DNA from 3 places in the Candidatus Accumulibacter propinquus genome. Region 3 is predicted to be linked to each of the others. Evidence: riboswitches for the same ligand, from Rfam matches in the RefSeq annotation. Region 3 holds a riboswitch; each other region holds the start of a gene.
What was found. A riboswitch is a leader RNA that binds a small molecule or an ion and turns the genes downstream of it on or off. The one in region 3 is predicted to bind cyclic di-GMP.
Positions count from the first base shown of each region.

Region 1 (5,971 bases), on a different contig from region 3:
CGGCCGACGGCGAGATTATCGGCGAGGTCCCAATGATGGCGGCGGTCGAGACTCGGCGTGCGATCGCCGCTGCGGCGGGGGCGCTATCGGCCTGGCAGGCGAAGACGGCCAAGGAACGCGCTGCCGTCCTGCGACAGTGGCATGGGTTGATTCTTGCCAATGGCGAGGATCTGGCGCGGCTGATTACGGCTGAATGTGGCAAACCGATCGGCGAAGCACGCGGCGAGGTAGCCTACGGCGCATCATTCGTCGAGTGGTTTGCCGAGGAGGGCAAGCGCGCCTACGGCGAAAGCATTCCGAGCCCGACCGCCGATCGGCGTCTGCTGACCATCCGACAGCCGGTGGGGGTGTGTGCGGCGATCACGCCGTGGAATTTCCCGCTGGCGATGATCACCCGCAAGGTGGCACCGGCGCTTGCGGCTGGCTGTACGGTGGTGGTCAAGCCGGCCGAGCAGACGCCATTGACGGCTCTGGCACTGGCGCGCCTGGCGCACGATGCCGGTCTGGCGGCGGGGGTTCTCAACGTGCTGACCGGCGATCCGGTAGCTATCGGAGGCGCGCTGACCGCCAGCCCGGTGGTTCGCAAACTGTCGTTCACCGGGTCCACCGAGATTGGTCGTCTGCTCATGGCGCAGTGCGCACCGACGATCAAGAAGCTTTCGCTTGAGCTTGGCGGGAACGCGCCGTTCATCGTCTTCGACGATGCGGATATTGCGGCCGCAGTCGAAGGCGCCATCATCGCCAAGTATCGCAACACCGGACAGACCTGCGTCTGTGCCAACCGGCTGCTGGTTCAGGACCGAGTCTACGATCGCTTCGTCGAGCAATTGGCCAGGCGCGTAGAGTCGCTGAAGGTGGGGCCAGGGAACGACGAAGGCGTCGCTCAGGGGCCGCTGATCGACGCGGCGGCGCTGGCCAAGGTCGAAGCGCATATCGCCGACGCCGTTGCCGGGGGCGCGCGCGTGGTCACCGGTGGCCACCGGCACGAGCGCGGCGGCACGTTCTTCACGCCAACGGTTCTCGCTGACGTCAAGCCGGAGATGCTGCTGGCGCGCGAAGAGACTTTCGGGCCAGTGGCGCCGGTCTTCCGGTTTTCGAGCGAGGCAGAGGCCGTCGGGATGGCCAACGACACCGAGTTCGGTCTGGCAGCATACTTCTACAGCCGCGATATCGCGCGCTGCCTGCGCGTTGGTGAAGCACTCGAGTACGGCATGATCGGCGTTAACACCGGCCTGATCTCGAATGAAGTGGCCCCCTTCGGGGGTGTCAAGCAGTCGGGAATCGGCCGCGAGGGCTCCAGGCATGGGCTGGACGAGTATCTGGAAATCAAGTACCTGTGTTTCAGTACACTTTGATGGCGCGGGCACTCTAGATGAAGCTGATGGTCGTGTTGTTGTTCGTCGCCCTGATCGCCGCAGCGATCTACTGGTGGCGCTCGTTGCTCAGGCAGCGCTCCACGTTCATTGACGCTTATCCCTACGCGAAGTTTCTCGATCGACGTCTGGCGGCACGGCGGCCCGAACTGGACGAAGCGCAGCGGGTGTTGGTCTTTGACGGCTTGCGCGAATACTTCCAGCTGTGCCGGGAGGCCAGGAATCGGCTGGTGGCTATGCCATCACAGGTGGTCGATGACGCCTGGCACGAGTTCATTCTGTTTACCCGCCAGTATCAGCAATTCTGCGAGCGTGGGCTGGGGCGCTTTCTGCACCACACGCCGGCTGAAGCGATGCGTGCGCCGACCGACGCGCAGGATGGAATCAAGCGCGCTTGGCGGCTTGCGTGCAGACGCGATGGGATCGATCCGAAAGCGCCGCAGTCGCTGCCGATGCTTTTTGCGCTTGATGGCCTGCTCGGGATCACCGGGGGTTTTGTCTATCAGCTCGACTGCCTGGCCGCAACCCGCGACGGCACGGGTTATTGCGCCGGCCACATCAGTTGCGGGGGTGGCTGTGGCGGGAGCAGCGGCTGTGGCGGAGACAGCGACGGCGGCGGGTCAGGCGGCGACGGTTGTGGCGGGGGAGGGTGCGGCGGCGGTGGCGGTGACTGAAGCAGCGGCGTGCAGACCGCGTCTGTGAGCCGCAATGTTTGTCCTTTCAAGGGCTTAAAGGCATCCGCCGGTGACCGACAACTGTTCTTTGATACAGGCCGGGGCCGATCGCCTGCCACTGGTGCAAACCCGTATGTTGGTCAGCGCACAGAGCCTGCCAGCGCTTTTCATTAGCCTTGGTACTTGGCCACGACGAAATGATTCGTGGGCTTCAGAGCACGAGCCGAGTCCGGCTTGTGTATCAGCGGTACCAACCAAGCTAGGAGTTCATCATGAACAAGGATCAAGTCAAGGGCGCAGCAAAAGACCTCGGTGGGACGATTCAGGAACAGGTCGGCAAGTTGACCGGTAGCACGGAGCAGCAGGCAAAGGGTGTCAAAAATCAGGTTGAAGGCAAGCTGCAACAACATCTCGGCGACCTGAAAGAGAACGCCAGTGACGCTCGGGACGCCGTCAAGAAAGCCGTGAACCCGTAGGACAACGCGGTCTCGACTGCAAGCGCTGGCTGCCGATGGTTTGCCGGCAACTTGGCATGTTGCCGAGTTGCCGGCAAATGTTAACAAGGCTATGGTACCCATTGCCTGCGGGATGACAAGGAACAGTCAGCTGATGTAATGTGCGCTTTTGGTTCCGACCGAGAGGTTTCCCCACCATGAGCGCTCTGGACCAGGTCATCGCGGAAGTCGGGCGCGGTGAGGTCGCTTTCCCCACCCACGCCGATGTCGCCTTCCGGGTGCGTCTTGCCCTTGATGATCCGGATTTGCATCTGGGCCAGGTCGCGCAGCTTGTCCTGGCGGAACCTCTGTTGGCCGCACGGGTGGTGGCGTTAGCTAATTCGGTGGCGTTCAACCGCTGGGGGCAGCATGTAGCCGACGTGCAAAGTGCCGTAACCCGGCTGGGAACCCGCTTCGTGCGCACCCTGGCCACGGCGGTTGTGATGCGTCAGATGACCAGCGGCTTGCGCTCGCCGGACTGCCGCGCACTTTCGGAGCGGCTCTGGGAGCACACCGCACATGTGGCCGCGCTGGCCCATGTGCTGGCGCGGCGCTTTCTGCGCCCTTTGGCTGATGTGGCGCTGTTTGCCGGGATGGTCCACGAGGTGGGGGGCTTTTTTCTGATCTCACGCACCGAACTGCATCCCGACCTATTCGTGGCTGGCAGCATACTGTCGCCGGAAGTCGACAGGTTGATCGGCCAGGCTGTGCTGAAAGCGCTGGCTGTACCGCAAGAAGTTGTCGAAGCGGTGGAAATGCTCTGGGAGCCGAGGTCAGGCAGTTTTCCACCCGTTGACCTGAGTGATGTCCTTTCATTGGCGCACCGCCTGACGCCGATCCCTTCGCCGCTGCACAGTCCGGACGCTGAGGACGTGGCGGGAGACGTCCAGGCGGCACCCCTTCTGGCCGAGATACTCGAAAAATCTGGCGAGGAGATGGAGTCGCTGATAAGCGCCTTGCACTATTGAGACTATTGGTGTAGATTCTAAACAGCTAGTCTTACTGAAAAAGGCAAACCCGTCGAAAGGCGGGGACGCAAAGTCACCGGTCTACAGAAAACGGAGTTGTCGCCGCTTTCTAGGACGGCGGGACCGCCAGGCGAACAGATGCAGCATCAGGACCATGAACAGCGCTGCATCCTTGACCAGAAGCCCGTCGGTGCCCTGAGGGGCCAAACTGCCGCTCCGAGACAGTGACCTTGCGCCAACCCGCCACATTTAGCGGTTTGGCAGTGCGTGTTTTTTCAGCGCCAGCGGCAAGGAGAATCGGTGATGGCAGTCCCAGTTCCAGCAAATAACGTGATCAGGTTCCCTGAAGGGGTTCGTGGCGCGCTCGTTGATGTCGATCATCCCGGTGTCCTCACAGAGGCACGGGATCTCATGGGGTGCAAGCTCCGTGACGCCTTCAGGTCGGTGCTGCCCCGAGTCGAGGAGGAACTGCTCAGCAAAGGTGACGTCGCTTGCGGACGCGCGCAAAGGGTCCTGTTCTACCACACGGGAGAAGCGATTCACGCCAAAGCGCCGCAGCTCGAAGGCGCTTTGCTCGCCAAGTGGTCAGCACTCTTCACGCAGGCATGCCGTGCTTCGAACAAGGGCAGACGTGGTGCTGCCAGCAGCCCTCCACAAGAACTGCAATTGGTTGACTTTGGCGCCATGGACGAGGAACTGGTCGTCAAGGCCATCGCTGGCAGCCTTCGTAGTCAGTGTGACGAGGGGCTGTTTGCCATTGGGCGCCGGCTGGCGTTCTTGTCTGGAGAACCGGAAGGCAGCCTGCCCATAGAACATCTCATCGCCGAATCGCTGGGCGGTGCATTCGAGGATGCCGGGTTGGTCGGCAAGGCGAAGCTGGAAATCCTGCAACTCATGGAGCGCCACGCCGTCGATGTCTTTGGCCCGACCATTGACGATTTGAATGCTTTCTTGATTGGCCGTGGTGTGCTGCCACAGCTTTCCCGAACCTGCTCCCCGTCACCAAACCAACCGCGCAACGCGACTGACCCCGGCAAGCCTGCCGAATCTGCCGACCTCTTTGCTTTGCTGCAGGAACTCGTGCGCCCGCAGCAAGTGTCCGCAGGGACGGGCGGCGCTGGCGCTGGCTGTGGCCCTTCCACCGGCGTGTCCATGGGCGGTGCGTCGCCCGCCGGCATGGCCGTTGCCATGGAGCAGGTCATGGCCTCTCTGGATACCCTGCAGAGGGCGGTGCCGGTGCAAACGGCCGCGGCATTGATGGACAACGTCTTGCGGCAGTTCCATAGCAGTGACGCAGGCCAGAACCTCGACTATCTGCATTCCGTCACCGTGGATATCGTTGCCACCCTCTTTGACTTCATCTTCGACGACGCTTCTGTCGCCGACCCGATCAAGGCCCTGGTTGCGCGCATGCAGATTCCGGTGCTGAAGGTCGCCATGTTGGACAAGACTTTCTTTTCGAGCAAGTCGCATCCGGCGCGGCGCCTGCTGGACGGGATTTCGCGAGCGGCGGTGCGTTGCGGCCCGCAAGCGGGTCACGATAATCCCTTGTACGCGCGGGTCGCGGAAATCGTCGAACGGCTGCAGAACGAGTTCAGTCAGGATACCGAATTGTTCGATACGCTGTGCATCGAACTGGAGGCATTCCTTGAAAGCCAGGAGGCTGCAGCCGATGCCCACGCCGTCAACGCGGCGCCACTGGTTGCCGAACAGGAGCGCTACGAACTCGCGGCTGCGGCAGCCGATCACGCCCTCGTCGGCTGGCTGGCGATGCCACTGCCATCGGCGGTGACTGATCTGCTGGACAACGAATGGCGCAAACTCCTCGTTCGGCACTCTATGGACGGTGACAATGCCGCCTGGGAGGCAGCCATGGACACGGTCAGTGAACTGGTGGCGAGCGTCGACATCCCGTCGGATGTGCCAAGCCGGAAGCGGCTGGCGGCCCGCTTGCCGACCCTGGTTCGCCGCATCTGCAACGGGCTTGGCCGCCTGGAGATGGCAGATGATCGCCGCCTGGCCCTGATCGATGCGCTCTTCAGTGTGCATGCCGCGGTCCTGCGGGGTACGGCACCGCCAATCGTCACTCCACGGCCGGTGTTGCCGGTGGCAGAGCCCGTGCCGGTCAGCCTTGCCCGCGAGCAGGTCGTGCGCGGCGAAACGCAGATCGAACGAATTTCACTGGCCGGGGCCAATGAACTACCCCCTTCGCGAGACAGGGCAGACGTACTGTCGCTGGTGGGAAGCCTGCAGCGTGGCGATTGGGTCGAATTTGCGAATCCGGAATCCGGACCCTTGCGTTATCGCCTATCGTGGATTAGCCCGCAGCGAGGCATTCTGCTATTCACTACCTCGCAGTCGCCGCGTGCGATATCGGTGACCCCGAATGCCCTGGCGCTCCAGATCGAGCGCGGTGAAGCGATCCTCATGCCGCCGGAACCGATGTTCGATCGCGCCGTTAA
Region 1 covers NZ_JBSEHC010000003.1:1,976,297-1,982,267, forward strand. The annotation lists gene AC15MQ_RS14900 (NAD-dependent succinate-semialdehyde dehydrogenase) at 1-1,355, shown strand, start outside; gene AC15MQ_RS14905 (glycine-rich domain-containing protein) at 1,373-2,047, shown strand; gene AC15MQ_RS14910 (CsbD family protein) at 2,320-2,523, shown strand; gene AC15MQ_RS14915 (HDOD domain-containing protein) at 2,700-3,509, shown strand; cyclic di-GMP riboswitch class I at 3,542-3,640, shown strand; gene AC15MQ_RS14920 (hypothetical protein) at 3,759-3,890, opposite strand; gene AC15MQ_RS14925 (DUF1631 family protein) at 3,921-5,971, shown strand, end outside.
Region 1: linked by a shared signal. The riboswitch ahead of AC15MQ_RS14925 (DUF1631 family protein) and the one ahead of AC15MQ_RS18940 (response regulator) in region 3 are both predicted to bind cyclic di-GMP.

Region 2 (5,971 bases), on a different contig from region 3:
GGCGTACAGGAGTTGCTCGATGCCTTGACGGCGGCTGGCGCGCATTGCTTCCTGGCAACCAACAAACGCATCGCGCCAACCCGCCTGATCCTGAGTCACCTGCAGTGGGAGCAACACTTCCGCGACGTCTATGCGCTCGACCGCGAAACTCCTCGGCTGCAAGACAAGACCACAATGCTGGCCCGACTCCTCACGGCGCATGCACTCGTTGCCGAAGACACCATCTATGTCGGCGACACGCCGGAAGACGAGGTTGCCGCTGCAGCCAATGGCCTCCACTTCGCTGCGGTCATCTGGGGCTACGGAAAGTTTGTTACGACAACCAGCCCCCGCTTCGCCAGTGTGTCTGCGCTGCTGGATTATTTGAGCAAGTGAAGCAGTCCGGCGACGCCAGCGGCAGCTTCACCACAGCAGACGTTGCTGTCGCGCGACTCGATATCCGGGCGGTGGTACATCGCCTCCGGGAACGCAGCTTCACCACAGCAGACGATGCTGTCGCGCGACACTGAATGTGCCGCTGCAAACCCTCGGCGATGCGACAATCGCCATGACATTGAGTCTGCAAGAGGCAGCAGGCCCGATGCTCCAGGACCTACGGCCACCGAGTTCCCCGGAAAGCGCTATTCATGAAGCGCACCGGTCAACGCACTGGGAGTGGCGTGCGAATCAGTTGGATCCCCAGTGGAGAATGCTGCGCACAACTGCCGCCCTGCTAGTGGTCTGCAGTTTCTGCCTCTTCCTGCCCACTCTGTTCCACAACCTGTTCGCCGATGACGACATCTACCTGGCGTTCACCAATCGCATGGTGCGGTATCTGCCATGGGCTGACCTCTATCTGTTCCTGTTGAAGCCGGCCAATGCCTGGGAATTCCTGCCGCTGCGTGACTTTGGCTACTGGCTTGATTTTCGACTGTTTGGCGACGATCCCTTTGGCTTCCACTTTTCGAATCTCGCCTGGTACGGGCTCTCCGCAGCCGCCTTCTGGTGGCTGATCAAGGAACTGATCCTGCTCTTCCGACCAGCCTGGACTGGCCAGGCCAGCGTTTTGGCGCTTTGCGGTAGCGTGCTGTTCGTCGTCCACCCCGCCCATGTCGAGGCGGCGGCCTGGGTCGCTTCCCGCAAGGACCTCATGGCCGGTGCCATTGGTTTTCTGGCGGCAGCGACACTCGCCCGTGGCCTGCGAACCGGATGGCCCTACAGGTACGGGTTGTCTGCAGCAGTGCTGCTGCTGTTGGCCTGTTTCAGCAAGGCCGCAGGGATGGCCCAGGTGCTTTTCTTGACGACGCTGATTGTCGCAGCCTGGCGACAGGATCCAGAGGTTGCCACAGAGAGGAAAATCGCGACCCTGATGCTACTATGGGTGGTTGTTGTCTTCGCCGCGATCGTGCATATGAAGGTCGCCGAGACAACCGGCATCCGCATCGAGAACCACCCCGGCGGAATGGCCGTGTTCGACCGCGCGTCGAGAATATTCAGCATGCTGGGTGGCCTGCTGCTACTTCCCCATCCCATGGGGCTCTACCACGATGTGTATCGGATGGGCGAATGGCACTGGCTGACTTCCATGGCCGGAGTGCTGCTGACACTGCTGGCTCTTGCTGTCCTCTGCGTGCGGCGTGTACTGTGGCCTCTCGGCGTCGTGCTGGCCGTCGTGCCCTGGGCTGTCTACCTGCAGCTGATACCCTTCACCACCTGGTCGATGGCCAGCGAACGTTTCCTGTTCGTTTCGGTTGGTGGCCTCGCCATCGTACTGGTCGATGTCATGGGTTGTCTGGCGCAGCCGCGCAGAATCATCGCCCTGCTGTTGATGATAAGCGTGCCGATGGCGCTGATCACCTGGAAGCGTGTAGGCGAATGGGAGCTCGGGACGACGCTGCGCGCCCTGGAGTATGAGCGACAACCCGAATTCCACAACGCCATACGAGATCAGATTTTGCCTGTCCTGTTATCGAAACAACGCTATCTGGAAGCGGAAACACTTGCCAGGCGAGTTCACCGCGGCTACGGGGCTGCTGCTTTGCTTGCACTGGTACACGCTGAAAGCGCTTTCACTGAGTGGGACAAGAGTCGTGCGGCGGGACCGCCGACCCCTGCATCCGGACTTACATACTGCTTGGCAATGACCTCCGTCCGCCACGCGTTGTCTGTAGGCTACGCGCAAATCCTGGGCGAACCCGATGTCTCCTACAATAATCTGCTACGCTCCATTGAGCGACAGACAAAGATCCGTTTCGGGTATGCGCCCGGAATCTGTGGAGCGATTCCGGCCACCTGATCCGACAAAACCGCCAATCGAAGTTTTTCATCGGTTGCTTTTGATGCAGGTCAACAACAGTCATTGATTGTCGGTTAGTCTATCAAGAGAAGATAAGAGCAAACGGAGCGAGAGCCCCGGACGCAAAACCGCAGGCCCTAACTTGAAGTTTGGAAGGGTGGCTGGGTTGCCGTAGTCCATGCACGTTCGTGCTGGCGTCTGTCACTTTCCTTTGCACCATCTTCCGAATGCCCATTCCTTGGGATTGTTCGGCTTGGCACCATGGCAGGAATTGTGAAGTCATCGACACTCCGGATATCTGAAGCAGGCATGTGTAACTTGAGCATTGGATTTGATTCGCCTATCAATCACCCTTAGAGGAGCCAAATAATAATGACAACCTATAACTTCAGCACCTTGACCAATGGTCAAACCATCACCTTCAATCCGGACGTCGACTACCTGATCTTTGACTCGCCCCTCTACCTGACGAACGAACTGCGAATCAACGAGACCGTTACCGGCCTGACCCTGGGCTATTCGGCCTTGAGCGGACCGCCGTCGCTGCCCGCCAAGACGGTAACCCTGACCGGGATGACGCTTTGGAAGCTCACCGGAGGTCCTTTGGGGAATACGGCGGCGCATGTCCAGTTCCAGAATGGTGGCCTGCTGCTCGTCGGCGACAACAGCACCGCGCACGACGACGATCTCTCGAACTTCCTGGTGGGTAGTATCAACAATGACATGTTGTTCGGGTTGGGAGGCAATGACACGCTCAATGGCGGCGCCGGCAGTGACGTGATGGTCGGCGGCGACGGCAACGACACCTACGTCGTGGACAATCTCGGCGATGTCGTCAGCGAAGCCGCGACCGCCCTGGGTGGGATCGACGCGGTACAGGCGAGTATCAGCCACACGCTGGCTACCGGTGTCGAAAACCTGCAACTGCTGACCACTTCCAGCATCAATGGCACCGGCAACACCCTGGCCAACCGCCTGACCGGCAATGCCGGCAACAACCTCCTCGATGGCATGGCCGGCGCCGACACCATGACCGGCGGCGACGGCAACGACACCTATATCGTCGAGAGCTCTGGCGACACGGTCATCGAGACCAACAACAGCGCCACCCAGATCGACACCGTGCGGACCTTCATCAGCTACACGCTGGGAGCGAACGTCGAGAACCTTGAAATCGTTGGGACAGCCACAACCCCACCGATCATCAGCGCTATCGGCAACACGCTGGCCAACACGCTTACCGGCAACTTCCGCGACAACTTCCTCGACGGCAGGACCGGCGCCGACACCATGATCGGTGGCGACGGCGACGATACCTACGTCGTGGACGACGTAGGCGACACGGTCAGCGAAGCCAGCTCCAGCTTCACCCAGGTCGATACGGTGCAATCCTTCATCGGTAATTACACGCTGACGGCGAACGTCGAAAACCTCAGACTGATGGGTTCGGCCAACCTCAACGGCACGGGCAACGCAATCGACAACCAGATCTTCGCCAACAGCGGCGACAACATCCTCGACGGCGGTGGCAACCCGGTCAGCGGCGGCGGCAACCCCGTCGCCTACCTGTACGGCAGCATCAGCGCCGGCGTCACCCATTTCGGTCTGATCCAGGGTGGGGGAGACACCGCGTCCTACCTTTACGGTGCCACGAGCGGGGTCACCGTCAGTCTGGCCGTCGTCGGCCCTCAGGATACCGAAGGTTCCGGCATCGATACGCTGAGCAACTTCGAGAACCTGGTCGGCAGCGCCTACGATGATAACCTGACCGGTAATGCCGGCAACAATGTGCTGGTGGGCGGCTATGGCGGAGGAGACATGCTGACCGGGGGCGACGGAAACGACACCTATATCGTCGTCGGTAGCGAAACGGTCATCGAGACCAATGCCGCCACTTCGCAGATCGATACCGTACTCTCGGTCGTCAATTACCGGCTCGGCGCCAACGTCGAGAACCTGACGCTGATGGACTACACCGTCTTCGGCACCCTCATCTCTGGCTCTGGCGGCTCCCCGGCGATCAACGGCACCGGCAACGCACTCAACAACGTCCTCAAGGGTAATGCGGCGGCCAACGTCCTCGACGGGAGAACCGGCGTCGACAGCATGACCGGCGGTGGCGGCAACGACACCTACATCGTCGAGAATCTTGCCGACGTGGTCGACGAAACCCTTAGCGGAGGGATCGACACTGTCAAGGCGCTGGTCAACTATACGCTGGGGACGAACGTCGAGAACCTGCAACTGATGGGAACGGCGGGTCTCTCCGGTACCGGCAACACACTCGACAATATCATCTGGGCCAACCGTGGCGCGAACCTGCTCGATGGCGGTGCTGGTGGCGACACGCTCTCCTACGAGTTCGGCGCCAGCGCCGGCGTCACCGTCGATCTGGGCCTCGCCACTGCCCAGAACACCGTCGGTTCGGGTCTCGATACGCTGATCAACTTCGAGAATCTGACCGGCAGCAGCTTCGGCGATCTCCTCTCCGGCAACGCCAACAAAAACATCCTCGACGGCGGGCTCGGCAGCGACACCGTTTCCTACGCGTCCGCCACGGCGATGGTCAAGGTCAACCTCGGCGGTCTGACGACGACCGGCACCGGCACGATCGGTGCTGTCATCGACACCCTGCTCAACTTCGAAAACGTCACCGGGAGCAATTTCAACGACATTCTCATCGGCACCGTCGGCAACAACGTCTTCAATGGTGGCAGTGGTGGCCTGGACACCGTCTCGTACGAGTACATTCTCGCCACGAGTGGCCTCTCGCCGATCGGCGTCATCGTCAACCTGAGCCTGACGACGGCCCAGAATACAGGGGTCAGCGGATTCGACACGCTGCTCGGCATCGAGAACCTGACCGGCAGCTCCCTGAACGACACCCTCACCGGCAATGCCTTCGACAACGTCATCAACGGTCTGAGCGGCGCAGACCTCATGACCGGCGGCGACGGAAACGACACCTTTGTGGTGGATGACGTTGACGACAAGGCCATCGAAACCAATGCCGCGCTGACCCAGAGTGACACCGTCCTGGCCGGCGTCGACTACACTTTGTCGAACTACGTCGAGGTGCTGCAGCTCACCGGCACGGCGAACCTCAACGGCACCGGCAACACCCAGGCCAATAGTCTCATCGGCAACTCGGGCAACAACATCCTCGACGGCAAGGGCGGCGCCGACACCATGAGCGGCGGCGATGGTAACGACCTCTATGTCGTCGACCACGCCGGCGACGTGGTCAGTGAAAGCAACACCCTCGCCACCCAGATCGATACCGTCCAGTTCGACCCGCTCGACCTGGCGTTGACCGCCTACACCCTGACGACCAATGTCGAAAACCTGCAACTCATGGGTACACGCCATATCAATGGCACGGGCAACAATTCGAACAACATTCTCTATGCCAACGCCGGCAACAACGTGCTCAATGGGGGTCTGGGAACGGATACGGTGTCTTACCAGTTCATCAGCTCTGGTCCGGTCAAGGTCAATTTGAGCCTGAGCACCGCCCAGAACACGATCAACGCCGGTAGCGATACCTTGATCAACATTGAGAACCTGACGGGAACCTCCTTCGGTGACACCCTCACCGGCGATGCCAACACCAACCGCCTCGATGGAGCAGTCGGCAGCGACACGCTGACCGGCGGCGACGGTAATGACATCTATGTCGTGGACGACGCCGGCGAT
Region 2 covers NZ_JBSEHC010000002.1:250,613-256,583, reverse strand. The annotation lists gene AC15MQ_RS03695 (HAD family hydrolase) at 1-375, shown strand, start outside; gene AC15MQ_RS03690 (hypothetical protein) at 689-2,275, shown strand; cyclic di-GMP riboswitch class I at 2,363-2,449, shown strand; gene AC15MQ_RS03685 (beta strand repeat-containing protein) at 2,648-5,971, shown strand, end outside.
Region 2: linked by a shared signal. The riboswitch ahead of AC15MQ_RS03685 (beta strand repeat-containing protein) and the one ahead of AC15MQ_RS18940 (response regulator) in region 3 are both predicted to bind cyclic di-GMP.

Region 3 (5,971 bases):
GCGGTCTGGCGGATGCGTTCGCGGTCGAGGCCGCCGCCGTCGTCGCTGACTTCGATGGTGATGCTGCCGGACTCGTGGTAGGCGTGGAGTGCGACGGTGCCGCGTGCGGGTTTGCCGCGGGCCTGGCGCGTTTCGGCGGTCTCGATGCCGTGGTCGATGGCGTTGCGCACCAGGTGCATCAGGGGGTCGCCGATCCGGTCGACCATCGATTTGTCGAGTTCGGTTTCGGCGCCGCGGATGGCGAGTTCGATGTCCTTGCCCAATTCCCGGGAGAGGTCGCGAACGACGCGCGGAAAGCGGGCGAAGACTTCGCCGATGGCGACCATGCGCAGGCGCAGGGTCATGTCGCGGATGTCCTGGACGAGCGAGAGCAGGGTTTCGGCCGATTCCTGGAGGTCGGGCCGTTGCAGGCGGCTGACCTGCAGGTGGGTGCCGACGCCGGCGATGACCAGTTCGCCGACGCGGTCGATCAGGGCGTCCAGGCGGTCTGCGGGGACTTTGACGAGGCGCGCGTCGCTGCTGCGCCTGGCTTCGGCGCGCTGTTGTTTGTCGGCCGCGGCGGGACAGGCGCCGCTTGTTCGACGAGGATCTCGCCGAGGCGCCGCGGGGCCTGGTGTGGCTGCGCGGCCAGTGCGGTGGTCAGTTCGTGGGCGGTGATCGATCCGCAGGCGACGAGCATTTCGCCGATGCGTTCGACGTCGTCGTGGTGGTGGGCTTCGATGAGCGCGAGGTACTCGGCAATCTGGCTCTGCGGGGGGAGGATGTGGATCTGCGAGCCTTCCCGGAGGAAATCGAAGACGCCTTCGATTTCGGCCTTGCTGGCCTGGCTGGCGAGGGCGATTTCGAATCCGAGGTGGCAGAGTTCGGGATCTGCGGCGGCGAACTCGGGCAGGCCGCTGGTGAGGGTTTCGACGTGCAGCAGTTGGCCGTACTGGCTCAGGTAGTGGATGAAGGCGAGCGGGTCCATGCCGTCCTGCAGGACCTGTTTGCCGGGGCGCAGCGAGATATGCCAGTGGTCGGCGCCGAACGCGCCGCCGCCGCTGGCGCTGACTTCGCCGGCGGGCGACGGGTCGGTGCCGACGCGGAGCGGGCCGGCGCCGTTGCCGAGGACGCTTTGCAGGCGGGCGAGCAGGGGGTCGCTGCCGGCGAGGGGGGCGGTGGTGTGTTCGGCGACGGCGGCGATCAGTTGGGCGATGTGGTCCTGGCAGTCGAGGAGCAGGCTGATCAGTTCGCTGTCGAACTGGAGTTGGCCGTTGCGCAGGCGGTCGAGGACGTTTTCGACGACGTGCGTGAAGCGGACGACGGCGTCGAGGCCGAACAGTCCGCCGGAGCCTTTGATGGTGTGCGCGCAGCGAAACAGGGCGTTGAGGTCGTCTTCGCGGCAGCGGCCGGCTTCGGCACGCAGCAGGATCGCTTCCATTTCGGCGAGGAGTTCGGCGGCCTCGTCCATGAAGGTGCCGAGGGCCTGGGCGAGGTCGGCGCTGAGGTCACTGGCGGTGTCGTTCATGGGGTGCGCGCGGCCGGTTCGCTGGCGGGGAGGTACAGGGGGTCGCCGAGCACGCTGCCGAGATGGGCGAGGTCGATCAGGCGCAGGACACTCGCGGGGTGGTTGATGAAGCGGACGTTCTTGCCGGGATGGCGTTTGGCGAGGAGCATCAGTTGCAGTCCGGCGGTGTCGATTTCGGTGATGCCGGCGAGGTCGACTTCGAGGTCGTCGGCGTTGCGCATGGCGTCGGCCAGTCCGGCCTTGGTTTCGGCGACGCTGTAGATGGTGAGTTCGCCGGTGAGGGTCAGCCGCGCGGTCTGGCCGTGGCGTGCGCGGGCGAGGCTCATCGCGGCTTCAGATCATCAACAGTCGGGATACCGCCGCGAGCATCTGCTGCGGCTGGAAGGGCTTGACCACCCAGGCTCTGGCGCCGGCTTCCTGGCCCGCTTTCTTTTTTTCTTCGTTGCCTTCGGTGGTGAGCATGATCACCGGCACGAACCGGTAGGCGGGCTGCTTCTTCATTTCCCTGACGAAGCTGATACCATCCAGGTTCGGCATGTTCACGTCGCTGATCACCAGGTGGATCTTCTGTCCACCCAGCTTGCTCAGCGCGTCCCGTCCGTCGCAGGCTTCGATTACTTCAAATCCGGCACCCTTCAGCGCCATCTTGACGACCTGCCGCATCGAGGCAGAGTCGTCAACAATCAGGATGGTCTTGCTCATCACGCGCTCCCGCTGATATGTTTGACACGGCGCGCCCGCAAGGGACCGGCCGCGCGCTCGCACGAGACGCACGCATGCAGACAGGGAGGCATTCGACGTCAGAACGAACGTCTTGCCATGAGGCAACCCAGCCACCCTCCTCGACTTCAGGTTAGGGCCTGCAGCTTTGCGTCCGGGGCTTTCGCCCCGTTTGCTATTCAACTCGTGCCGGAAGTATATGAGGAGAACCGACCGGCGATGTGCGACTTCCGTCACATTCCGATCGCGGACAGGGCTAGCTGGAGGCGCGACCAATTGCCGCAGCCCTCATCACCGCGACGCACAGGGCGTAGAATTCGGCGCTTCGATCACTGTCAGGCAATGCTGCAGCGCATGTTTCGGGTCCATCAGACGCACGCACCCGTTGTTCTTTCGTCCACGGCGAATCCGCTGCGGCGGCTGGTCACGCTGCGCCGGATCGAAGTGCTGACGCAGGCCGTAGTGCTGGTGCTCGCACTCGCGTGGCTGAAAATTCCCCTCGATGGGGTACCGATGATCGCCGCCATTGCCGTGCTCGCAGCCGTCAATCTCGTCACGCAATGGTGGATCGACAAGGGTGGCCCGCCCACCGCGAACGAGGTGTTCGCCCATATGGCGATCGATGTCGCGATCCTCGCCGTGCTGCTGTATTTTGCCGGCGGCCCGGCCAACCCTTTCGTCTCGCTGTTCCTGCTGCCGCCAACCCTGGCCGCGGCGATGCTGCCGGCCCGACACGCCTGGGCGATGGCGGGACTCACCCTCTTCGCCTACACTTTCCTGATGTTCTGGAACCTGCCACTACCACCACCGCAGGGTGACCTGGCGCAGTTCGACGCCCTGCTTGCCCGCGCTACCGGCGGCACCCACACACACGCCGCGCACGGCAGCGGCTTTGCGCTGCATGTTCTGGGGATGTGGCTCAACTTCGTGATCAGCCTCGGCGTCGTGGCCTTCTTCCTGACGCGCATGGCGGCGACGCTCAAGAACCGTGAGCGCGAACTCGCCGCTGCCCGCGAAGCGGCACTGCGCAACGAACAGATTCTCTCGCTCGGAACGCTCGCCGCCGGCGCGGCGCACCAGTTGGGCACGCCGCTGGCGACGATGGCCGTGGTGATCCACGAACTCGAACTGCAACACGGCGATGACGCCGAATTGCAGGAGGACCTGCTGCTGTTGCGAGAACAGGTCGACCGCTGCAAGCAAACGATCTCGCAGATCCTCGCATCGACTGGACAGGGCCGTGACGAAAGTCTGCGCTCGCTGGCACTCGACGACTATCTGCAGCGTCTGCTCGACGACTGGCAGGTCATCCGCCCGCATGCCCGGATCAGCGTTACGCTGCAAGGCGAGCAACCCCCCCCGCTGGTCACCGCCGAGCGCACGCTCGAACAGGCGCTCCTCAATCTGCTCGACAATGCCGCCGATGCGCACGCGGCGAACCCGGAAGCGCTCCGGTTTTCGGCGTCCTGGGACAGCGACAGCTGTCGCATCGAGATTTTCGATCGCGGCCCAGGGATCGGGGGAGAAGCGGCGCTGCGTCTTGGCCAGGCGTTTTTCAGCAGCAAGCGCGCGGCGCACGACCAGGCCGGCGGCATCGGCATCGGACTGTTTCTCAGCAACGCCACCATCGAGCGCTGCGGTGGCCAGGTTGAACTGTTCAACCGCAGTGACCCGCAGGGCGGCGCCTGCACCCGCGTCACCCTCCCCCTGAACCGCCTGAAAGCGTGATCAAGATGCCTGGACGAAACCCGCAAGCAGCCGATGACGAACGCTCGACGCTGCTCCTGGTCGACGACGACGACGCTTTCCGACGCGTTCTCGCGCGTGCGCTGGATCGACGCGGCTATGCCGTGAGCGTTGCCGCCACGGTCGCGGCAGCCATCGTCAAGGCACAGGCACAGTCGCCGGAGTACGCCGTCGTCGACCTCAGGATGCCCGGCCAGTCGGGGCTGGTATTGATCGAGAAACTGCTGGAACTCGACCCGAACACGCGCATCGTCATGCTCACCGGCTACGCCAGCATCGCCACCGCCATCGAGGCGATCAAGCTCGGCGCCGTCCACTACCTGGCCAAACCGTGCGACGCCGACGAAATCGTCGCGGCGCTCAACAAGAGCAGCGGCGGCGACTCGGCGATCCCGGTTACGGGCTCGCCCCTGTCGATCGATCGGCTCGAATGGGAACACATCCAGCGTGTCCTGGTCGAGCAGCAGGGCAATGTCTCGGCAACCGCCAGAGCCCTCAAAATGCATCGCCGCACGCTGCAGCGCAAGCTCGGCAAACACCCGAGCCGGGAGTAACCATGAGCAGCATCGAACAGGGGGTACTGGAGCGCATGCGGATCGACAAATGGCTGTGGGCGGCGCGCTTTTACAAGACGCGGTCCCTGGCCGCACAGGCCGTAGCCGCCGGCCACGTCCGGCTCGACGGGCACACACTCAAACCTGCGCGCGAGATACGCTGCGGTGACCCACTCGAAATCGCCATCGGCGACCAGACATGGACGATCACTGTCAACGGTCTCTCCGATCAACGCCGCCCGGCGGCCGAGGCGCAGCAACTCTACGAGGAGAGCAGCGAAAGCCGCGCGCGGCGTGCGGCGCAGCGGGAGGTGCGACAGCTCGCGCCGGTCCCCGGCAGCGACCTGCGTGGTCGACCCACCAAGAAGGCCAGACGCCAGATCAAGGGTTTCAACGACAGTTTCTGAACCGGAGGGCGGCGACGATGACCCAGACCACGCTTGGTGGACTTTCGAATCTCGGTCTGCAAGCATGACCCATCGAGTCCTGGCAGACGGCATCGTCGTCCTGCACCTGCTGTTCATCATCTTCGTCGTTCTCGGTGGAGGCCTCGTACTGCGCTGGCCAGGGCTCGCACTGCTGCACCTCCCGGCGGCCTGCTGGGGCGCGGCAATCGAACTGAGCGGCGGGATCTGTCCCTTGACGCCGCTCGAGAATCAATTCCGGCTGGCGGCCGGTGCGGCCGGCTATCCAGGCAGCTTCATTGAGCACTACCTGCTGCCGATCATCTATCCGGCCGGGCTGACGCGCGGCATTCAGTACGGACTTGCGGCGGTGGTGATCGTGGTCAATGTAGCCATCTATGGCTGGCTGTTCTATCGGCACAGGTGTTTGCGTTCCACCGCCAAATGAACGCGAGCATAGTCACCCGACACTCCCAGGTTGCCGCCAAGATCGCCCTCTATCGGTCCCTATTCCGTGGCCGGGACGATGTATACCCCCGCCTTTTCGAGAGCCGCAAGACCGGCAAGCCGGGCTACAGCCCTGCCTGCTCAAATGAATGGGTACGCGAGGTGTGCGACAAGCCACGATTGAGGTGCCAGGATTGCCCGAACCGGAGATTTCTTCCCGTAACCGACGAGGTGATCCGCCAACATCTATCCGGTCAGGACCCCAGCGGCCGAGACTTCGTCATGGGTCTCTACCCCATGTTGCTCGATGAAACGTGCTTCTTCCTGGCCATGGATTTCGACCAGGGAAGCTGGCAAGAGGATGTCGCTGCCGTCCTCGAAAGTTGCCGTCAATTGGCGCTTCCCGCAGCGCTGGAACGATCCCGATCGGGCAACGGCGGCCACCTGTGGCTATTCTTCGAGGAGGCCATTCCGGCCGTGCTGGCCAGAAAGCTGGGGGCACACCTTCTCACCGAGACCCTGGAGCGACGACCGGAGATTGGGCTCGCCTCCTACGACCGCTTCTTTCCAAACCAGGACACCCTGCCCAAGGG
Region 3 covers NZ_JBSEHC010000006.1:135,422-141,392, reverse strand. The annotation lists gene AC15MQ_RS18960 (chemotaxis protein CheA) at 1-344, opposite strand, end outside; partial or broken gene AC15MQ_RS18955 (hypothetical protein) at 399-452, opposite strand; gene AC15MQ_RS18950 (Hpt domain-containing protein) at 470-1,507, opposite strand; gene AC15MQ_RS18945 (STAS domain-containing protein) at 1,504-1,833, opposite strand; gene AC15MQ_RS18940 (response regulator) at 1,841-2,209, opposite strand; cyclic di-GMP riboswitch class I at 2,328-2,414, opposite strand; gene AC15MQ_RS18935 (ATP-binding protein) at 2,582-3,955, shown strand; gene AC15MQ_RS18930 (response regulator transcription factor) at 3,961-4,527, shown strand; gene AC15MQ_RS18925 (RNA-binding S4 domain-containing protein) at 4,530-4,934, shown strand; gene AC15MQ_RS18920 (DUF2784 domain-containing protein) at 4,999-5,379, shown strand; gene AC15MQ_RS18915 (TOTE conflict system archaeo-eukaryotic primase domain-containing protein) at 5,376-5,971, shown strand, end outside.